One region of the Bacillus sp. 01N45 genome, then DNA from elsewhere that is predicted to be linked to it. Evidence: predicted binding sites of a transcription regulator. Region 1 holds the regulator's gene; each other region holds the start of a gene.
The links. Region 1 encodes Rex, which represses fermentation and respiration genes when NADH is low (regulators of the CRP and FNR family bind a similar motif). Its sites were predicted from a motif close to TTGTGAAATATTTCACAA; they were not measured.

Region 1 (3,285 bases):
TTTGCAGTGTCTGGTAATACAATACCACTTGCTGTTTTTTCTTCTGCTTGAACAAGCTCAATTACAACGCGATCACCTAATGGCTTTAGCATGAACAATAACCTCCTCATTTTGTTATGTAAATTTTATTTATTAGCACTCAAGTCACCCGAGTGCTAACACACTTATAATAATAAATAATCTCAATTTCTTTTGCAAGTAAAAAAATCATAATTTTTTCGCAAATTAAGCTATACACTTTTCTATATAGAGTCCCTCTTCTTCTACCTTTACTATATGAATCGTTGTTTCCCCTACTCGTATGTTACAATATGAAAGGACACCCTAAGTTGTTTTCGCTATACACACAACTTTCTCCTGTCTTCTATTATAATTTCAAATAAGGATTTACGAAAAAAACATAATTTAAGCGAGGTTTATATCGTAGGTAGCATACTTACATGTTATCCTACCTTATCTCATACACTAGAGTTAGAAAGGATGGTTAAACCATTTGAAAAAACAATATTGGTGGGTTATCGTTACATACATTTTAATGCAGTTATCATCCATTGTTGGATTACCACTTCTGCTGAAAACTGGACTTTATGATAACAGGGGATTTACTAGAGAAGAGAAATTTCAACTCATAACTGGCCACTGGGCAATCATTAGCTTCTTTATTGCATTATGTATCGTACTTTGGTTACTTAGAACAGATATTCGTGACAGACGTTTAGATACAATGCGCTCTACTGTTCCAGCTACGATTGGTTGGATTTTTATCGGTTTCTTCCTAGCATTTTTCTCACAAAGTATTGCCGGTATGATAGAAATACGTGTATTAGGAATTAAACCTGGATCAGAAAATACAGCAAGACTTATGGATATCGCAAAAACGACACCTTGGTTCCTTATCGTTATCTCTATAATAGGACCTATTTTGGAAGAAATCGTATTTAGAAAAATTTTATTTGGTACACTTTATAAGAAGTTTAACTTCTTTATTGCTGCTATCATTAGTTCTCTTGTATTCGCAGCAATTCATTTTGATTTCACTCACTTATTGGTATACACTTCTATGGGACTCGTATTCGCCTTTTTATATGTAAAAACGAAGCGTATTATCGTCCCTATCGCAGCTCATGTTGCAATGAATACATTAGTTGCAGTTGCTCAAGTTTTAATGAGCAATGAACAAATTCAAGAAATGATTAAAGAAGCTGAAAAAATGCAAGGCTTTATCGGAGGATTTTTAGTATGAGGAACTCACCATTGTTCATGGCTGCATTGTACTTCCTTCTAGGATGTATCTTTACACGCTTCGCCATTACGAACGTAACAGATACAATCTGGAATATGTGGACAATACTATTTGCAGTTATGGCAACAATTGATTTTAATTTGGCACTTCGCCTTATCTTAGTTAAATTCACAAAGAAAAAACAATAATAAAACGCAGAGGTCGCTTCCTCTGCGTTTTATTGTGGATAATTCTTTAAAAAGTAAACAAGTGTTTGTAACTCTACCGCTAAATCAATATGGTGAATTCTTATATTATCTGACACATTTAAGCGCGCTGGTGTGAAATTTAAAATACCATGCACGTTCGTTTCTGCCAATCTATCTGCTACAGATTGTGCTACTGTAGCGGGTACTGTTAATATTGCCACTTGTATATCAGTTGATAAACGTTCTTCTAATTCATCTAAATGATATACAGGAATGCCCCCGATTTCTGTCCCGACTTTCTCTTCACTAACATCAAACGCCATTTCAATTTTTGTATTATTGTTTTTCGTGAAATTATAATGTAAGAAAGCGGTCCCTAAATTACCTACTCCAATAAGTGCTACACGTGTTATATCATCTTGGTCGAGTGTTTCACGGAAAAATGATAATAAATAATTTACGTTATATCCATAACCTTTTTTCCCTAACGCTCCAAAATATGAAAAATCTCTTCGAATCGTTGCGGAATCAACTTTTACCGCTTCACTCAATTCGGCTGATGAAACACGTTGCTTACCAGAAAGAGATAAGTTTTGGATAAATCGATAGTATAGAGGCAATCGTTTGGCAGTGGCCTGTGGAATTTTTTGCTGCTCCATATAACCTCTCCTCTCTTCCTATCTTTATTCATATACTTGAATCAAATACAGAAGTTTAGCACTCATGAATTTCCCTGTATAATAAAGAGAAGAAGTATTCTCTCTTTATTTTAAACTATACACTATTTTTAGTATGATTGAGAAATATAAACATGGCAAAGTTAAGAAATTATTTGAGGTGAAAACATTGATTTTATTACAAGTAAACGCGCTTACGAAATTATACGGTGCCGAAACGATTCTTGCAAACATAAAATTGGAAGTTCAAACGAAAGATCGTATCGCATTAGTCGGACGAAATGGGGCCGGAAAATCTACACTATTAAAAATAATAGCTGGTGAGCTATCTCATGATGGTGGCGAAATTATAAAACCAAAAGATGTCTCAATCGGATATTTAGCTCAAAATACCGGGTTAGAAACGTCTTTAACAATTTGGGATGAAATGTTAACCGTCTTTACACACTTGCAGCAAATGGAGACAAAACTTCGAAGGCTAGAGCAAGAGATGGGAAAAGAAGAAAACTTTTCAAACGAGGCTACATATGAAAGATTATTAGCTGATTATGACCAATTGCAATTAGATTATAAAGATCAAGGTGGATATCAATATGAAGCAGATATTCGCTCGATTTTAAGTGGTCTTGGCTTCCCAGTTGAAACGCACCAGACGACGATTTCTACATTAAGCGGTGGACAAAAAACACGATTAGCTCTTGGTAAATTATTATTAACGAAACCAGACCTACTTATTTTGGACGAGCCTACAAACCATTTAGACATCGAAACATTAACATGGCTTGAACAATATTTACAAGGCTATCCTGGCGCAATACTAATCGTTTCCCATGACCGTTATTTCTTAGATAAACTCGTTACACAAGTATATGAAATTTCGAATAAAGAAAGCAGACGATTTGTTGGTAACTACAGTAAATATTTAGACTTAAAATCAGCATTATACGAGCAAGACATGAAACGTTATGAAAAACAACAAGATGAAATCGCTAAACTTGAGGATTTCGTTCAAAAAAATATAGCGCGCGCATCTACGACAAAACGTGCTCAAAGCCGTCGTAAACAATTAGATAGAATGGAATTATTGACTAGACCATTAGGTGATTCTAAGTCAGCATCCTTCCACTTCGATATCGAAAAACAAAGTGGAAATGATGTTTTACAAGTAAAGGATGCA
Region 2 (3,285 bases), on a different contig from region 1:
TTGTTGTAAACTGTATGCAAACCATTATTGAGAAGATTTAAATGATTATAGGGAACGGAATTCGGAGGACTAATATGACAGAGAATAAAAATGAGTTATCTGTAGAACAACGTGAAGAACTATTAAAAGTATTACAAGCTCGTTTTGAGAAAAACATGAACCGCCATGAAGGTCTTGAATGGGATAAAGTTGAAGTGAAGCTGGCTACTAATACTGAAAAATTATGGTCAATTTATGAAATGGAAGTAACTGGCGGTGAGCCGGATATTGTTGCTTATGATGAAGAGAAGGACGAGTATACTTTCTGTGATTGTTCAAAGGAGAGTCCTAAAGGGCGCAGAAGCCTTTGCTATGATCTTGAAGCGTTAGAGTCAAGAAAAAAACATAAACCAGAAAATAACGTTATTGATGTGGCAACTGCTATGGGCATTGAATTATTAACGGAAGAACAATATCGAGAGTTGCAACAGCTTGGGGATTTCGATATGAAATCATCAAGCTGGGTACAAACGCCTTCAGATATTCGAGAACTCGGTGGTGCTCTATTTTGCGATTATCGATTTGGACACGTTTTTGTGTACCACAATGGAGCAGATTCCTACTATGCTGCTAGAGGATTTCGTGGTTCGTTAAGAGTTTAAATTTGGAGTAAGTAGAAAAGAGCCTATACTTAGGCTCTTTTTTTTATTTATATTTTAAAAGTAAACGGTTACTACGCAGTTTTACTTAACTTATATGTTTCATGGTTGTTTTTACGGAAAAGTTTAGGGAAAACATAGCCATCTAATCCAATACGTCCAGCGTTATGACCTGCAACTAAAATGAACATAGTTAAAATAAGCAGATTTGGGTTTACACTAACAGTTCCACTTAGTAAAAATGAAAGATTCATTATAATTCCAAAGAATGCAGCAGTTTTTGTTAATCCACCTAAAATTAAACCTAGACCTACTAAAATTTCTCCCCATTGAACTAAAAAGCTAAATAGGTCTGCGTTTGGAAGAACAAAGTGTTGAAGGAAATCTGCCCACCAACTTTGTACGGCAGGGTGATCACCTGATGCCTGAGCAATAGCGCCCTTTAGAAAACCACTTGCATCAAAAGATTGTCCGAAAACTTTACCTATCCCAGCAGTGAGCCATGCATATCCTATGTAAAATCTTAAAAATAATAATATGAAAGCAGCACGTTTATCAGTTCTTAAAAAATTGATAACCATTGAAATCCCTCCAATATTTTATTTACATGTTTATTATATATCCATTGTGAAAAGATTCACAATGGATAAAGTGTGAACAAAAATTATGATTTTTCATTTGTACATAAAGTATTTGTAAATGAATTGTTTGGAGGTGAACAATTCATGAAGGGAGCTCTTCACTAAAATATGTAGCTCCCATAGTAAACAGATTCATGTATGTTCTTTTAACTAGCTATTATTAGTTTATCTTGTCTTTTCCTTATTATTTCTCCGGTTTTATATAAGGAACAACTTGTGCAGTAACCCCTACAGAAGCACCGCGAATAAAGTCTTGGTTTTCTAATGCCTTAAAGTTTTCTGTTTTTCCTGTTAGCATAACCCCTAAGATTTTCACTTGATCGAATGGTTTGTCCTTGTTTGATTTTAAAAACTTCTGGATATCTTCGTCATGTCCATCGTCATCGTATTGGTTAAGTGAATCAACGAACTCTTTGTACGCTTCTTCAGGGGACTTGTCTGGATTAAATCCGTAAATTGGCATACCAGCGGGTCCTTTACTTTCATCTCCAATTGGTGAGGTCATGTATAACCATACAATGTTTAAGTTGTCTGGAATCTTCTCTTTAATTTCTTGTAGTGTGTAGGGCTGGTTGAAAGAGATAGCAACTTCGGCAACATAGTTGTTCATTTGTGAAACTTCCCCTAATTCATTTTGGACTCCATCAAAATATTCCTTAATAGCGGGATTATAAAATGTTGCAAATTTTTTCTTTGTTTGTTTATCGTACTCATAGAACTCTTTATTGGACCAATAAAAACCAGGCGTTAATTCATTGGAATCGATATTGATACGGATCCAACCATAGGAGCTTGTTAATGTATTCCACGGGACTACGTAACCATTAATATTTTTAGAACGATTTGATATAATGTTGCCGCCAAACATGGATGAATTACTCGTTACTTGAGAGTTAATTTGTACATTCGGTTCTGCAATTGCGTTATGTAAAAAGAGTCGTTCGTGAAGCTTCGTAGAGCTTTTTGCTGCGAAGTAATTGCCAACTTTATAAAGTATAGGGATAAGTATGATTACAACGATCATAGAGGTAATGATACTTTTAAATAAATGTTTCCTTTTAGCTTTTTTTAATGCATCTTTTAAAGAAGTATCCATTAAGATTTTCCTCCTATTTTTGAGTGAACTGCTTTACGTGCACGATGTAACTTTTGTTTGACGCTGTTTACTTGAATATCTAGTATTAGGGCGATTTCCTCATATGAAAAGTTGTAGTAGTACTTTAAAAAGAAAGCTTCTTTATATTCTAGTTTTATATCTTTTAATAGATAGAAAATCTCATCTTTATTTAAAACAGCGTCTAATTCTCGGTCTGTATATTGTAATTTTGAATAAATCTCTTCAGTTAAATAAATGTTTTGTTGCTCTTTTTTCCTTTTCAAGTCAATGTATTCGTTTAATGCGACTCTGAAAAACCATGGACGTATGTTACTCTCGGTTAGATTATCTAGCAATGTGTATACTTTATAGAAGGTATTTTGGATGATGTCTTCTGCATCTTCTTTTATAGCCCCTTTCGCTAATAGTAGTTTGAACACTTCCTCCCCTAAATTGATAAGATAGGAGGTCAATATATTTTCTTTTCCCATCACTTTTCCTCCCTACACTTATACAACGGATAGGTAATGATAAATGTATACACTTAAATTAAAATTTTGTTCTTTATACAAATAGAAAAGGCATATAACAATCATATGTTATATGCCTTTTCTAATATATACTTAGTAATTTATTTAGGTAATGTAAATTTAACTTTTTTACCTTGTGAAATATCTTTAGCTTCTTTATTTCTCATAGGTCCTAACTCAATCTCAAAGCTTTTGTCTTTCCAAATCTTTTCATACTGCTCTTGATCTAAAATATATACTTGTAGTAACTCTCCAGATGTTCCTGTTTTGACTGAAGCATTATAGTCATAATTTAATAGCATACCTTCATTAATCGTATATTGTGTACCATCATTCACTCTTAATGTAGAGCTTATAGGAGATAGTGAAACGTCTTGAGC
Region 3 (3,285 bases), on a different contig from region 1:
TAGCAACAGCATCTTTACGTCCTAGACTAGCAAGTGTTCCAGAGTTTACAGGTGCGAACTCTTCGAATGCTTTGCCTTCTAGTGCTGCGTATAAGTTGTATCCAATTAACTCACCCATTTGCCAAGCGATTTGTGCAGTTGGTGGGTATGGACGTCCGTCTGGAGCGAAGACAACAGCGCTGTCTCCAGCAACGAATACGTCTTTGTGAGAAGTAGATTGTAGGTATGCATCAACTGTTGCACGGCCACGGTTTACTTCAAGACCTGATTCACCGATTAATGGGTTACCTTGTACGCCGCCTGTCCAAACGAATGTGTTAGCAACAAGTTTTTGACCGTCTTTTAAGTCGATTTCATTGCCAGCAACGTTTGTTACAGGAAGACCTGTTAAGAATGTAACACCGCGTGCTTCTAGGCTAGTAGTTGCACGTTCGATTAAGTGGTCTGGTAATACTGGAAGGATTTTTGGACCTGCTTCAACAAGAAGAAGTTTAACTTCTTTTGGATTTACGCCGTGGCTTTTTGCAAGTTTAGGCATAATGTCAGCAAGCTCACCAACTAGCTCAACGCCAGTTAATCCGCCACCACCGATTACGATTGTAGCATCAGCTTCGTTTTTCGTTTTCGCGTATTCACGAATACGGTCTTCAACGTGTTTGTAGATTTTGTTTGCATCAGCAGCAGATTTTAATACCATGCTGTTTTCTTCTAGTCCTGGAATACCGAAGTAAGCAGTTTTACTTCCTAAAGCAACTACAAGTGCGTCGTAAGATAAAGTAGTGCCACCAGCTAGTTTAATTTCTTTGCTATCAACTGAGAATGACTCAACTGTTGCGATTTTAAGATCGATGTCTTTACCTTTGAAAAGCTTTGTAAGTGGCATTGCAATTGCTTGCTCAGCAACGTTACCAGCTGCAAGGCGGTGTAGTTCAGTGATGATTTGGTGTGTTGGGTATTGGTTAATCACTGTAACTTGTGCTTCTGATTTGCTGTAATATTTACGTACGTTTAAAGCGGCAAGAAGACCGCCATAACCAGCGCCTAAGATGACAATTTGTTTTGACATAGTATGATATCCCCCGTCTTTACTAATTGTTGTTATAAGTTAACTTATTTATTGTTACGTTCTGCACTAATTTGAAGATATGCGTTCACAAAGCGGAACATTTTTTGTGCTTGTGGGTCTTTTAGTAATTTTAATAGACCGAACAGGCCGATAACTTCGTTGCTTTCGTCAGCACGATCTTTCGCTTCGATAGCAGTCGCAGCCATGCCTTTCACTGTATCTTTTACAGGTTCTACAAGCTCTGTGATTGCACTAACAGTGTCGCTTTTTAATACTTCATCAGTAGCAACAGTTTGAGCGAAGTCATAAGACTTAGTTAAAATATTAACAAGCTCAGTTAATTTTGGAAGCTGTTCTACTAGTGTAGTTAATGATTCTTGTACCTCAGGTTTTAACAACTGATCAAGTACATCAAGTTGTCCTTGGCTAGCAGAAATTTGTACAGTTTCTTGTTCTGGCTTTGTTTGAGTCATAGTTTCTGGCATCTCCAATTCTCCTTTACGATAGCAATACTCTTATTTTTGATAGGTAAGATAGTAAACGTTTGCGAAACTTTATACAAAGTTTCACAAAGCACAATAAAATGCCTTTAAATTTATGCCAGCAAGTAAGCTGAAATCATAAATCCAAAACCATAATGTCCTACCTATTATTTATGAACTGTCCGATACATGGCTTGTCCGCATAATGGAAAGTTCCTTTATCGGAAAGTGTATATAATATATATCCTATATTATATACTATATACACCTATGTTAACATAAAAATGATTCCTAATTATTTGATATTAAGCGTATAATGTAGTACTGACAAGGCGTGAAAGCGCATAAATTATTTTGTTAAGGTTAGAAAGGTACGTATATATAAATAAAAAAAGGAAAAAATGGACAAATTTATGTTCATTTTTTCCTTTTTTTATTGTTCACCTTCTGTAATTAGCATCGATGTGTTACCGCTTTTTTCAAGGTGGCATTCGCCCCAAGTACAAAGGGAATCAAGAATGGATTCTAAAGACCAACCGTAGTCTGTAAGAGAATATTCTACTTTCGGTGGTACTTGATTGTATACCTTTCTTTGAATAACTCCGTCTTCTTCTAATTCGCGTAATTGCTGTGTTAACATCTTTTGTGTAATACCAGGCATGAGACGTTTTAATTCACTCGTTCTCTTTGTACCTTTCGTTAAGTGGCAAAGAATAACGACTTTCCATTTTCCGCCGATAACCTCTAAAGTCGCTTCAACGGGAATATTATATTTCTTCATATAAAAAAATCTCCTTTGATGAATATAGATTTCAATTCTCCAACAAAAGAAGCCAAATAATTTAAATGTTACTAAAAAGTACCTATAGCACTTTAAAGTACGTACTTTTTATCATGTTGAATATGTTCCATAATAGCATACGTAAGAGGGAAATGAGTAGTACGGTACTAAAAAGTGCCTATGTTACTTTTTGGTACCTATCGTACTTTAAAGTGCGTTCTTCAAAAAAAGAGTGAAGCCATTCATAATAGCATATATCAGCAGTAACATTATTTTTGTAGAAGAAAAAAGGCCTTTTTTCATACTATTATGATTGGATTTCTCGTATTAAGGAGGAGTTCAATTGAATTCATATACAGTATCTTCTTCGGTAGTACAGACGAATCGGAGAAGCATGTTTGCTTTATTAGCACTAGCAATTAGTGCGTTTGGAATTGGTACAACCGAATTTATTAGTGTCGGTTTATTACCATCTATTTCAGAGGATTTACATGTTTCTGTTACAACAGCGGGTTTAACCGTTTCTTTATATGCATTAGGAGTAGCGTTTGGTGCCCCAGTATTAACGTCATTAACAGCTAGTATGTCGCGAAAGGCGTTATTAATGTGGATTATGATTATTTTCATTATTGGTAATGGAATTGCGGCAGTGGCAACAAGTTTTACTGTGTTGCTTATCGCAAGGGTTGTATCTGCGTTTGCACACGGCGTTTTTATGTCGATAGGATCCACAATTGCGGCTGCGCTTGTACCAGAGAATAAACGTGCGAGTGCAATTGCATTTATGTTTACTGGTTTAACTGTTGCGACCATTACAGGCGTACCGATTGGAACATTTATCGGTCAACAATTTGGCTGGAGAACATCGTTTATGGTAATTGTGGCAATTGGAATCGTTGCCTTAATCGCCAATAGTATGCTAATTCCTTCTAACTTAAAAAAAGGTACGTCTGTAT

Region 2: a site for Rex is predicted at 1,264-1,281, ahead of AC1DMU_RS26205 (DoxX family membrane protein). Genes of this name have one in related genera too.
Region 3: a site for Rex is predicted at 1,611-1,628, ahead of AC1DMU_RS22965 (DUF1641 domain-containing protein). Genes of this name have one in related genera too.

What each region holds. Positions count from the first base shown of each region.
Region 1 covers NZ_JBFTQW010000027.1:4,273-7,557, reverse strand. The annotation lists gene groES (co-chaperone GroES) at 1-92, opposite strand, end outside; gene AC1DMU_RS29120 (CPBP family intramembrane glutamic endopeptidase) at 494-1,243, shown strand; gene AC1DMU_RS29115 (YdiK family protein) at 1,240-1,431, shown strand; gene AC1DMU_RS29110 (redox-sensing transcriptional repressor Rex) at 1,461-2,090, opposite strand; gene AC1DMU_RS29105 (ABC-F family ATP-binding cassette domain-containing protein) at 2,278-3,285, shown strand, end outside.
Region 2 covers NZ_JBFTQW010000016.1:11,604-14,888, forward strand. The annotation lists gene AC1DMU_RS26200 (DUF4256 domain-containing protein) at 75-641, shown strand; gene AC1DMU_RS26205 (DoxX family membrane protein) at 713-1,219, opposite strand; gene AC1DMU_RS26210 (sigma factor regulator N-terminal domain-containing protein) at 1,464-2,375, opposite strand; gene AC1DMU_RS26215 (RNA polymerase sigma factor) at 2,375-2,866, opposite strand; gene AC1DMU_RS26220 (DUF5068 domain-containing protein) at 3,007-3,285, opposite strand, start outside.
Region 3 covers NZ_JBFTQW010000011.1:165,426-168,710, reverse strand. The annotation lists gene AC1DMU_RS22970 (NAD(P)/FAD-dependent oxidoreductase) at 1-1,066, opposite strand, end outside; gene AC1DMU_RS22965 (DUF1641 domain-containing protein) at 1,111-1,551, opposite strand; gene AC1DMU_RS22960 (winged helix-turn-helix transcriptional regulator) at 1,982-2,329, opposite strand; gene AC1DMU_RS22955 (MFS transporter) at 2,724-3,285, shown strand, end outside.